DNA from 2 places in the Mesorhizobium sp. GW821-FHT07A06 genome. Region 1 is predicted to be linked to the other one. Evidence: predicted binding sites of a transcription regulator. Region 1 holds the regulator's gene; the other holds the start of a gene.
What was found. The regulator PhoB, encoded in region 1, activates phosphate uptake and scavenging genes when phosphate is short. The targets are predictions, from matches to a motif close to TGTCATNNANCTGTCAT.

Region 1 (4,343 bases):
CTGGTGCCGAACGCGTTGCGCGAAGCCGGCACCGCGATCGGCGCGCCGCGCTGGGTGGTCATCCGTTCGGTCGCCTATCGCGCGGCACTTTCGGGCATCGTCACCGGCATATTGCTGGCCATTGCCCGCATCTCCGGCGAGACCGCACCCCTTCTTTTCACGGCGCTGAACAACCAGTTCTGGTCCAGCAATCTCAACGCGCCGATGGCCAGCCTGCCAGTCACCATCTTCCAGTTCGCTCTCAGCCCCTACGAGGAATGGCAGCAACTGGCCTGGACCGGCGCACTCATAATCACATTGACGGTTCTCGCGCTCAGCATCTTTGCGCGCAGCCTGACAGGACGCAGAGAGGACAAATGAGCCAGATGTTGTCTCCAGACATGACGATCGCCGCCGAGGCGGCGGCCAAGGCCAAGATCGAGGTCAAGAACCTCAACTTCTACTACGGCCAGTCGAAGGCGCTGAAGGATATCACGCTGTCGCTGCCCGAGCGCAGCGTCACCGCCTTCATCGGCCCTTCCGGCTGCGGAAAGTCGACGCTGCTGCGCGTCTTCAACCGCATCTACGAGCTCTACCCCAAGCAGACCGCCGAGGGCCAGGTGCTGCTCGACGGCCAGAACGTTCTCGACCGCTCGCAGGACCTCAACCTTTTGCGCACCAAGATCGGCATGGTGTTCCAGAAGCCGACGCCGTTCCCGATGTCGATTTATGAGAACATCGCCTTCGGCGTCAGGCTCTATGAGAAGATCAGCAAGGCCGAGATGGACGGCCGTGTCGAGCAGGCGCTGAAGCGCGCAGCCCTGTGGACGGAGGTCAAGGACAAGCTCAATGCCAGCGGCCTCAGCCTGTCGGGCGGCCAGCAGCAGCGGCTGTGCATCGCCCGCACGGTGGCGGTGAAGCCGGAGGTCATCCTGCTCGACGAGCCGGCCTCCGCGCTCGATCCGCTGTCGACCGCCAAGATCGAGGAACTGATCGACGAGCTGCAAGCCGACTACACGATCGTCATCGTCACCCACAACATGCAGCAGGCGGCGCGCGTCTCGAAGCAGACCGCCTTCATGTATCTGGGCGAACTGGTCGAATTCGACCGTACCGAGAAGATCTTCACGTCGCCCCGCGAAAAACGCACGCAAGACTACATCACCGGCCGCTTCGGCTGATCGCACGCATTACGAGGACCAGGATCATGGCCGAACACACAGTCGCAGCCTTCGACGAGGATCTCGGACAGATCAGCAGGCTGATCAGCGACATGGGCGATCTCGCCGGCTCGATGGTCGGCGGTGCCACCAAGGCGCTGTTGAATTCCGACAATGCGCTGGCACAGCGCGTGGTCTCCGACGACGCCATCATGGATGCACGCCAGCGCGAACTCGACGATCGCGCCATCACGCTGATCGCCAAGCGCCAGCCGATGGCCGACGATCTGCGCCATGTCGTCGGGTCGATCCGCATGGCCGGCGACCTCGAACGCATTGGCGACCTTGCCAAGAACATCGCCAAGCGCGTCGGCACCGTCGGTCTCGCCGCAACGCCGCGCGACCTGTCGCATTCCATCGACGCCATGGCGCAACTGGTGCTGATCCAGGTGCAGGGCGTGATCGAGGAGTATGCGGCGCGCGATGCCGCCGCGCTTGCGAAGCTGCGCGCCGACGACGAACGCATCGACGTCAAATACACGTCGGTGTTCCGCGAACTCCTGACCTACATGATGGAAGATCCGCGCAACATCACCGCTTGCACGCATCTGTTGTTCTGCGCCAAGAATCTCGAACGCATCGGCGACCATGTGACCAACATCGCCGAGAACGCGTACTATGTCCTGACCGGCACGCAACTGCCCGCCAACCGCCCCAAACAGGACGAGACGGCGATGTCGGCGCCGGCGGCTTGACGCAAGAGGTGACCAATCGATGATCGCGCCACGCATTATGGTGGTGGAGGATGAGGAGCCGCTGGGAGTGCTGCTCCGTTACAATCTTGAATCCGAAGGCTACCAGGTCGAGGTGGTGCCGCGCGGCGACGAGGCTGAAATCCGCCTGCAGGAGAACGTGCCCGACCTTCTGGTGCTCGACTGGATGGTGCCGGCGGTGTCCGGCATCGAACTCTGTCGGCGCCTGCGCATGCGGCCCGAGACCGAACGGCTGCCGATCATCATGCTGACGGCGCGCGGCGAGGAGAGCGACCGCGTGCGCGGCCTTTCGACCGGTGCTGACGACTATCTGGTCAAGCCGTTCTCGACGCCGGAATTCATGGCCCGCGTCAAGGCGCTGCTGCGCCGCGCCAAGCCGGAAGTGCTGTCCAGCGTGCTCAAGGTCGGCGACATCGTGCTCGACCGTGAATCGCACCGGGTCTACCGCAAGAAGAGCGAGATCCGGCTTGGGCCGACCGAATTCCGCCTTCTGGAATTCATGATGCGCCATCCCGGCCGCGTGTTCTCGCGCAGCCAACTGCTCGACAATGTCTGGGGTGAGACGATCTATATCGACGAGCGCACCGTGGATGTGCATGTCGGCCGCCTGCGCAAGGCGGTCAACAATGGCCGCATGCCCGACGTCATCCGCACCATCCGTGGGGCAGGCTACGCGATCCGTGAGGATTAGGTCCTTGGCGCGGAAGCGTTGACGGGTTGCATCCGCTCCCGGATAGAACGCATTTGGTGTTGGCTCAGAGCTTATGGCTTCGTCATCCCAGGGTCTCCGCGACGGAGCTTCGCTCCTGCTCCGGCCAGGGATGACGACCTCGAGGGGGCTCGGCCAATCTCCAGCGCTGATCTGTGGGATCGGCACAGGCGTTCGCTCAAGCCACATTCTTCCCAGCACTCCCTCTCGCCTGCACGCCCGGCGCGAAGATTTCCTGATCGACGAAGGTCAGTGCGCGCATGGCACAGCCCTCGCGGATCAGGGGCAGCTCGTTCGGTTCGGTGTCGAACGAAATCGATTTCGAGTGCTGGCCGCCAGCGGTCTGGGCGATCGCCTCGCGCAATGCCGGCTCGATCAGGTCGAAGGCGGCGGCGCTGACGCCGACCATGGCCACGGGGGCGGGATCGATCAGCGCGAACAGGCTGCCGAGGCCGTAACCCAGTGCTTCCCCGGCCTTGCGATAGGCTTCGCGCTCGGGCCCGGCCCGTTCACGTGCCGTGGCGGCGAGCGCCCGCATCTGCGCATCGCTGACATCGGCGACCGGCTCGGTGTCCTCGCCAAGCTGCCTGGCATTGCGCCAGATGGCGTAGTTGCCGGCATAAGCCTCGACGCACCCGCGCCGCCCGCATCGGCAGAGCGCGCCGCCTGGCCGATGGATCATGTGGCCGAACTCGCCGCCCGACGAATGGGTGCCGGTGAACAACTCGCCCTTCAGCACCAGGCCCATGCCGATGCCGTGCGACAAAAGGATGGCGATGAAGTCGTCGCGGTAGCGTTCGGGGTCGCGCCAGCGCAGCGCCACGGCCATCATGTTGCAGTCGTTCTCCATGGTGGCCGGGATGCCGAACTCGGCTTCCAGTATGTCGGCGAAGGCGATATCGGTCTGCGGCGTGATCGGCGACCACAGCATGGCCCTGGCCTCGGTGTCGGTGATGCCCTGGATCGCCAGTGCGATGCGGGCGACGCTGCGCACGTCGATATCGGGATCCTCGAGGCGGCGCCGTACAATGGCGACGCATTCACCGATCAGCGCCTCACGCGACATGGTCAGCGTGTCCAGCCGGCGCTGTTCCTCCGATATCACCTGGCCGGCATAGTCGATGACGGCGACGGACAGGAAATTCAGCGACAGCACCACGGTCATGATGGCCGCGGCCTCCGGGTTGAGGCCGAGGCCGACCTGTGGCCGGCCGCGTTTGAGCGCACCGGCCTCGCTCGGCTTGCCCTCGGCCAGGATGCCTTCGCCGATCAGGTCGGAAGAGATCGCCGATATGGTCGAATGGCTGAGGCCGGTGGTCGCGGCGATCTCGGTGCGCGACGGTTGGCCGGCCCGGCGCACGGCCGCAATCACCATGGCGCGGTTGCGCCGGCGCAGATCGTCGTGGCGGATTCCGACCGACATACTTTCCCACATCCTCCCCGGTCGCCGCGGTTCTTCCTGCCCCTCGAACACTGCCGGCAACCGGGACAAATACTGGCAGAAGCGGATGGTGCTGTCATTTATTTATTGCGGGGCTCGAAAAAAAGTCCGCGACACCTCAATATCCATCAGAATCGATGTTGACAGCGTTTCGACGATGGACCAGTATTTTTTTTGAGGCTCGAAAAAATAGAGCCTCTGTGCCGGCCTTCGGGTCAGTTTGGTCGCGCCATACGCGGCGCAGGGAGGATATCATGAAGAGATTCACGGCCGCCATCCTG
Region 2 (4,343 bases), on a different contig from region 1:
CCTGCGCGTTGAACGGTTCCTCGCCCTCCTCCAGCACCACGCGCCGGGAGGTTCCATCAGCCAATACGTCGAAACTTTGCTGATTGTCCATGATGTTGCCCAGCATGATCTGGCCGAGCACCTGTTCATGCACAGTTGGATTGGTGATCGGCACCATGGTCTCGACGCGACGGTCGAGGTTGCGCGGCATGAGGTCGGCCGAGGAGATGTAGACGATCGCCTCGTCCGACGGCAGGCCATGGCCGTTGCCGAAGCAATAGATACGGCTGTGCTCCAGGAAGCGGCCGACGATCGATTTGACCCTGATGTTTTCGGACAGGCCAGGCACCTGCGGCCGCAGGCAGCAGATGCCGCGCACGACGAGGTCGATCTCGACACCGGCGCGGCTGGCATCATAGAGGGCGTCGATGATGATCGGGTCGACAAGGGCGTTCATCTTCATCCAGATGCGCGCCGGCCTTGCTTCCAGAGCATGGGCGACTTCGTCGGAAATGTGCTGCAGGATGCGGTTCCGCAGCGTGAACGGCGAGATCGCCAGCCGCATTTCGGCGGTCGGTTCGGCATAGCCGGTGATGAAATTGAACAGCTGCGCGACGTCGCGGGCAATCGTCGGGTCCGTGGTGAAAAAGGACAGGTCGGTGTAGATGCGCGCGGTGACCGGATGGTAGTTTCCGGTGCCAAGATGCACGTAATTGCGCAGCTTGCCATCCTCGCGCCGAACCACCAGCGACATCTTGGCATGCGTCTTCAGCTCGAGGAAACCGAACACGACCTGCACGCCGGCGCGCTCCAGGTCGCGCGCCCAGCGGATGTTGGCTTCCTCGTCGAAGCGCGCCTTGAGCTCGACCAGTGCGGTCACCGACTTGCCGGCCTCCGCCGCGTCGACCAGCGCGCGCACGATCGGGCTGTCATTGGAGGTGCGGTAAAGCGTCTGCTTGATCGCCACCACTTCGGGATCGGCCATTGCCTGGCGCAGGAACTGCACCACCACGTCGAAGGATTCGTAGGGGTGGTGGACGATGATGTCCTTCTCGCGGATGGCGGCAAAGCAATCGCCGCCATGCTCGCGGATGCGCTCGGGAAAGCGCGGATTGTAGGGCGTGAATTTGAGGTCGTCGCGTGGAACGGCGACGATCTCCGAGATCTGGCTGAGCGCCAGCGGCCCGGTCAGGACGCTGATGCGGCTCGATGAGACGCCGAGTTCGCTGGCCACGAAATCGCGCAATTCGCCAGGCATCAGCCTGTCGAACTCGATGCGGATCACCGACCCGCGACGACGGCGCTTCAGCGCCGTCTCGAACAGGCGCACCAGATCTTCCGATTCTTCCTCGACCTCGATGTCGCTGTCGCGGATGATGCGGAACGTGCCTGAACCCTTGACCTCGTAGCCGGGGAACAGCTTGCCGATATAGAGGCCGACCGCCTCTTCCAGCGGGATGAAGCGGACATGGTGCTTGCGATCCGGAAGACGGATGAAGCGCTTCAGCGCCACTGGCAGGCGCAGGAGCGCGCTCATCTCCTCGCCGTTCTTGCGATGGCGGAGCTGCAGAGCCATCGAGAAGCCGAGATTGGGAATGAACGGGAACGGGTGCGCCGGGTCGATCGACAGCGGGGTGAGCACCGGAAACACCTGGTCTTGGAAATGCTCTTCCAACCAGACCTTCTCGTCCTTGGTCAGAGCGTCGCGGGTGATCGTCTCGATGCCTTCCTTGTTGAGCAGCACAGTCAGCGCCGAAAGGCTCTTCTGCTGGTCTTCCTGCAGCCGTTCGACCTCGCGCAGCAGCTGTTCGAGCTGCTGTTCGGGAGTGCGGCCATCAGGGCTCTTCAGCACGATGCCCTCGCGGACCTGGCCGGCGAGACCGGCGACCCGCACCATGAAGAATTCGTCGAGATTGGCAGCCGAGATCGACAGGAAACGAACGCGCTCCAGCAGCGGATGATGGGTGTTCAGCGATTCCTCGAGCACGCGGCGATTGAACTGCAGCCAGGAAAACTCGCGATTGACGAAACGATCGGGATTGCCGCCTTCCGGGCTCGCCGCTTCGACATTGATGAATTCGCTCTGCACCGGCTTCAGTTCGTTCATGGTTCCTGCTCTTTCCACCGCTCAGCCGGTTAACCGGCTTAACTTATCCTCTGACAGGCTTTTGCGACAGTTTCATTTCATCGATCTTGCAAAGAGACCTGTTATGATCCAGATGCATGCGAGACTGCGTTAAGGAGACGACGATGGCAGGCGGTTCCATTCCCCATTTCCAGAACGATGCGGGCCATCCGGCGATCGACATCGGCGTCAGGGAATTCATGTGCACGGGCGCCAACCCGCCTTTCGATCACCCGCATGTGTTTCTCGACATGGGCGACGACAATGAGAAGGTCTGCCCCTATTGTTCGACGCTCTACCGCTATTCGCCGAAGCTGAAGGCGACGGAAACGCTGCCTGCCGGCTGCCTCTACATCGACCAGGCCGCCTGATTCCTTCGCGACGGACCTGATGGAGGACCCGCGCTCCCGGCAAATCGTCATCGCCGGAGCGGGCGTCGCCGGGCTGACCTCGGCCCTTGCTTTTGCCAGACGCGGCTACCTCGTGCGGGTGTTCGAGCAGGCGCCACGCCTGGAAGCCGTAGGCGCCGGCCTGCAGCTTTCCCCCAACGCGACAAGCATCCTGCGTGACCTCGGCGTACTCGACCGGCTGTTGCCGGCGGCGGTGCGGCCGGAGGCCGTGGTGCTGAAGGATGCAAGGACGTTGCGCGCATTGGCGCATGTGCCGTTGGGGCAGTCGGGAGAAGACCATTGGGGCGCTCCCTATCTCGTCGCGCACCGGGCCGACCTGCAGAGCGCGCTGATGGCGCGTGTTGCCGAGATGCCTGATATCCATCTCACCCTCGGGGCGCGCGTCCAAGGAATTGCGACTGGCAGCCATGGTGTCACGGCGACCGTCGAAATCGGCGGCAAGACGGCGGAGGAACAGGGCACCTTGCTGGTCGGCGCCGATGGCGTCTGGTCGGCGGTGCGCGGGCTTGTCGATGCAAAAAGGATGGCATCGCCAGGAAGCCGTTTTTCGGGAGAGTTGGCCTGGCGCACCACCGTCGCGGCGGACAGCAGCGCCGGGCAGGCCTTCGCCGCGATCGGCGCAGCCGATTGCGTCACGACTTTCCTGCATCCGGGTTTCCACATGGTCGCCTATCCGGTCAGCAAGGGCGACGCATTCAACCTCGTCGCCTTCACCAAGGGCGAGCGCATTGCCGAGGGCTGGTCCGGCCATGCCGATCCCGGCATCCTCGCCGCCGCCATGCGCGGCACCGCGCCAGGACTCGTGAAGCTGGTGGAAATGGCTGGCCCATGGCTGACCTGGCCGCTGCATACCGTCGAACGGAAACAGCCCTGGACAACGCCGGCCGGCATTGCGCTGATCGGCGATGCCGCGCATGCGATGACGCCATTCGCGGCACAGGGCGCGGCGATGGCGATCGAGGATGCCGCGACGCTTGCCACTCTGGTCGCCGACTTCCCCGCCGATCCGCGACAGGGCCTCAGCATCTGGGAGAATCTGCGGCGGCCGCGCGTGGAGAAGGTGCTTAGGCGCGGCGCCCTCAACCGGCTTGCCTGGCATGCCCGGGGCCCGGTGGCGCTGGCCCGCAACCTGGTGCTGGCGACGCGGCCGGCGGAGAAGCTCGCAACCGATCTCGACTGGCTTTATGGCTGGGAGGAACCGAAGGTCGTCAGGCGGTAGGACGTCGAGACAAGTCGGCCCGATAGGTTGGCCCGATAGGTTGGCGGGGACCGCGGCCCTCTCTGTCCTGCCGGATTTCTCCTCCACCTGTGAGGAAATTGGCGGCTTTGGCGTCGGCGTCCATCTTGGAAACGTTGACGGATCTCAGTTATACAACCGCATCGACCACCCCAGCGACACCGGCAACGGGTTCCACCAGCCGGTCCGCAGGCCGGCGGTACGCAGCGCCGCAGCGGTCCAGGTGTTGCAGCCGACCAGCGCGTTGAAATGGCCGTTGGCTTCGAAAAAGCCGTCGAATCTTGAATAAGCGGCGTTCGGGACATGGATCAGACCGTTCGGTCCCTGCTGAAAACTGGCCTGGATGAAGTCGAGCAACGCCGCGAACCGCTTCCCGTCAATGTCGAAGCCCGCGACATCCGGATGCGGTTCGGCGATGGCGCCGGCGACATCGACGTGCATCACCGAGGCATCGAGGGTCAGCGCCTTCATCACCGGACCGGCTTTGAGTTCGGACCAGGTCGGTGTTTCCAGATAGAAGGCGCGGCCACCCCAGCCGAAAACGATGTAGCGCACCTCCGGACTATCGGCCGGGATGCCGGCTTCGACCAGA

Region 2: the regulator PhoB is predicted to act here: its motif matches at 2,150-2,166, upstream of AC07SZ_RS02560 (RNA degradosome polyphosphate kinase).

The regions. Positions count from the first base shown of each region.
Region 1 covers NZ_JBWKRC010000005.1:493,290-497,632, forward strand. Annotated here, with positions in the region: gene pstA (phosphate ABC transporter permease PstA) at 1-360, shown strand, start outside; gene pstB (phosphate ABC transporter ATP-binding protein PstB) at 357-1,160, shown strand; gene phoU (phosphate signaling complex protein PhoU) at 1,187-1,894, shown strand; gene phoB (phosphate regulon transcriptional regulator PhoB) at 1,914-2,603, shown strand; gene AC07SZ_RS19590 (ROK family protein) at 2,800-4,044, opposite strand; gene xylF (D-xylose ABC transporter substrate-binding protein) at 4,317-4,343, shown strand, end outside.
Region 2 covers NZ_JBWKRC010000001.1:519,458-523,800, reverse strand. Annotated here, with positions in the region: gene AC07SZ_RS02560 (RNA degradosome polyphosphate kinase) at 1-2,086, opposite strand, end outside; gene AC07SZ_RS02555 (zinc-finger domain-containing protein) at 2,230-2,475, shown strand; gene AC07SZ_RS02550 (FAD-dependent monooxygenase) at 2,495-3,733, shown strand; gene AC07SZ_RS02545 (TIGR02117 family protein) at 3,878-4,343, opposite strand, start outside.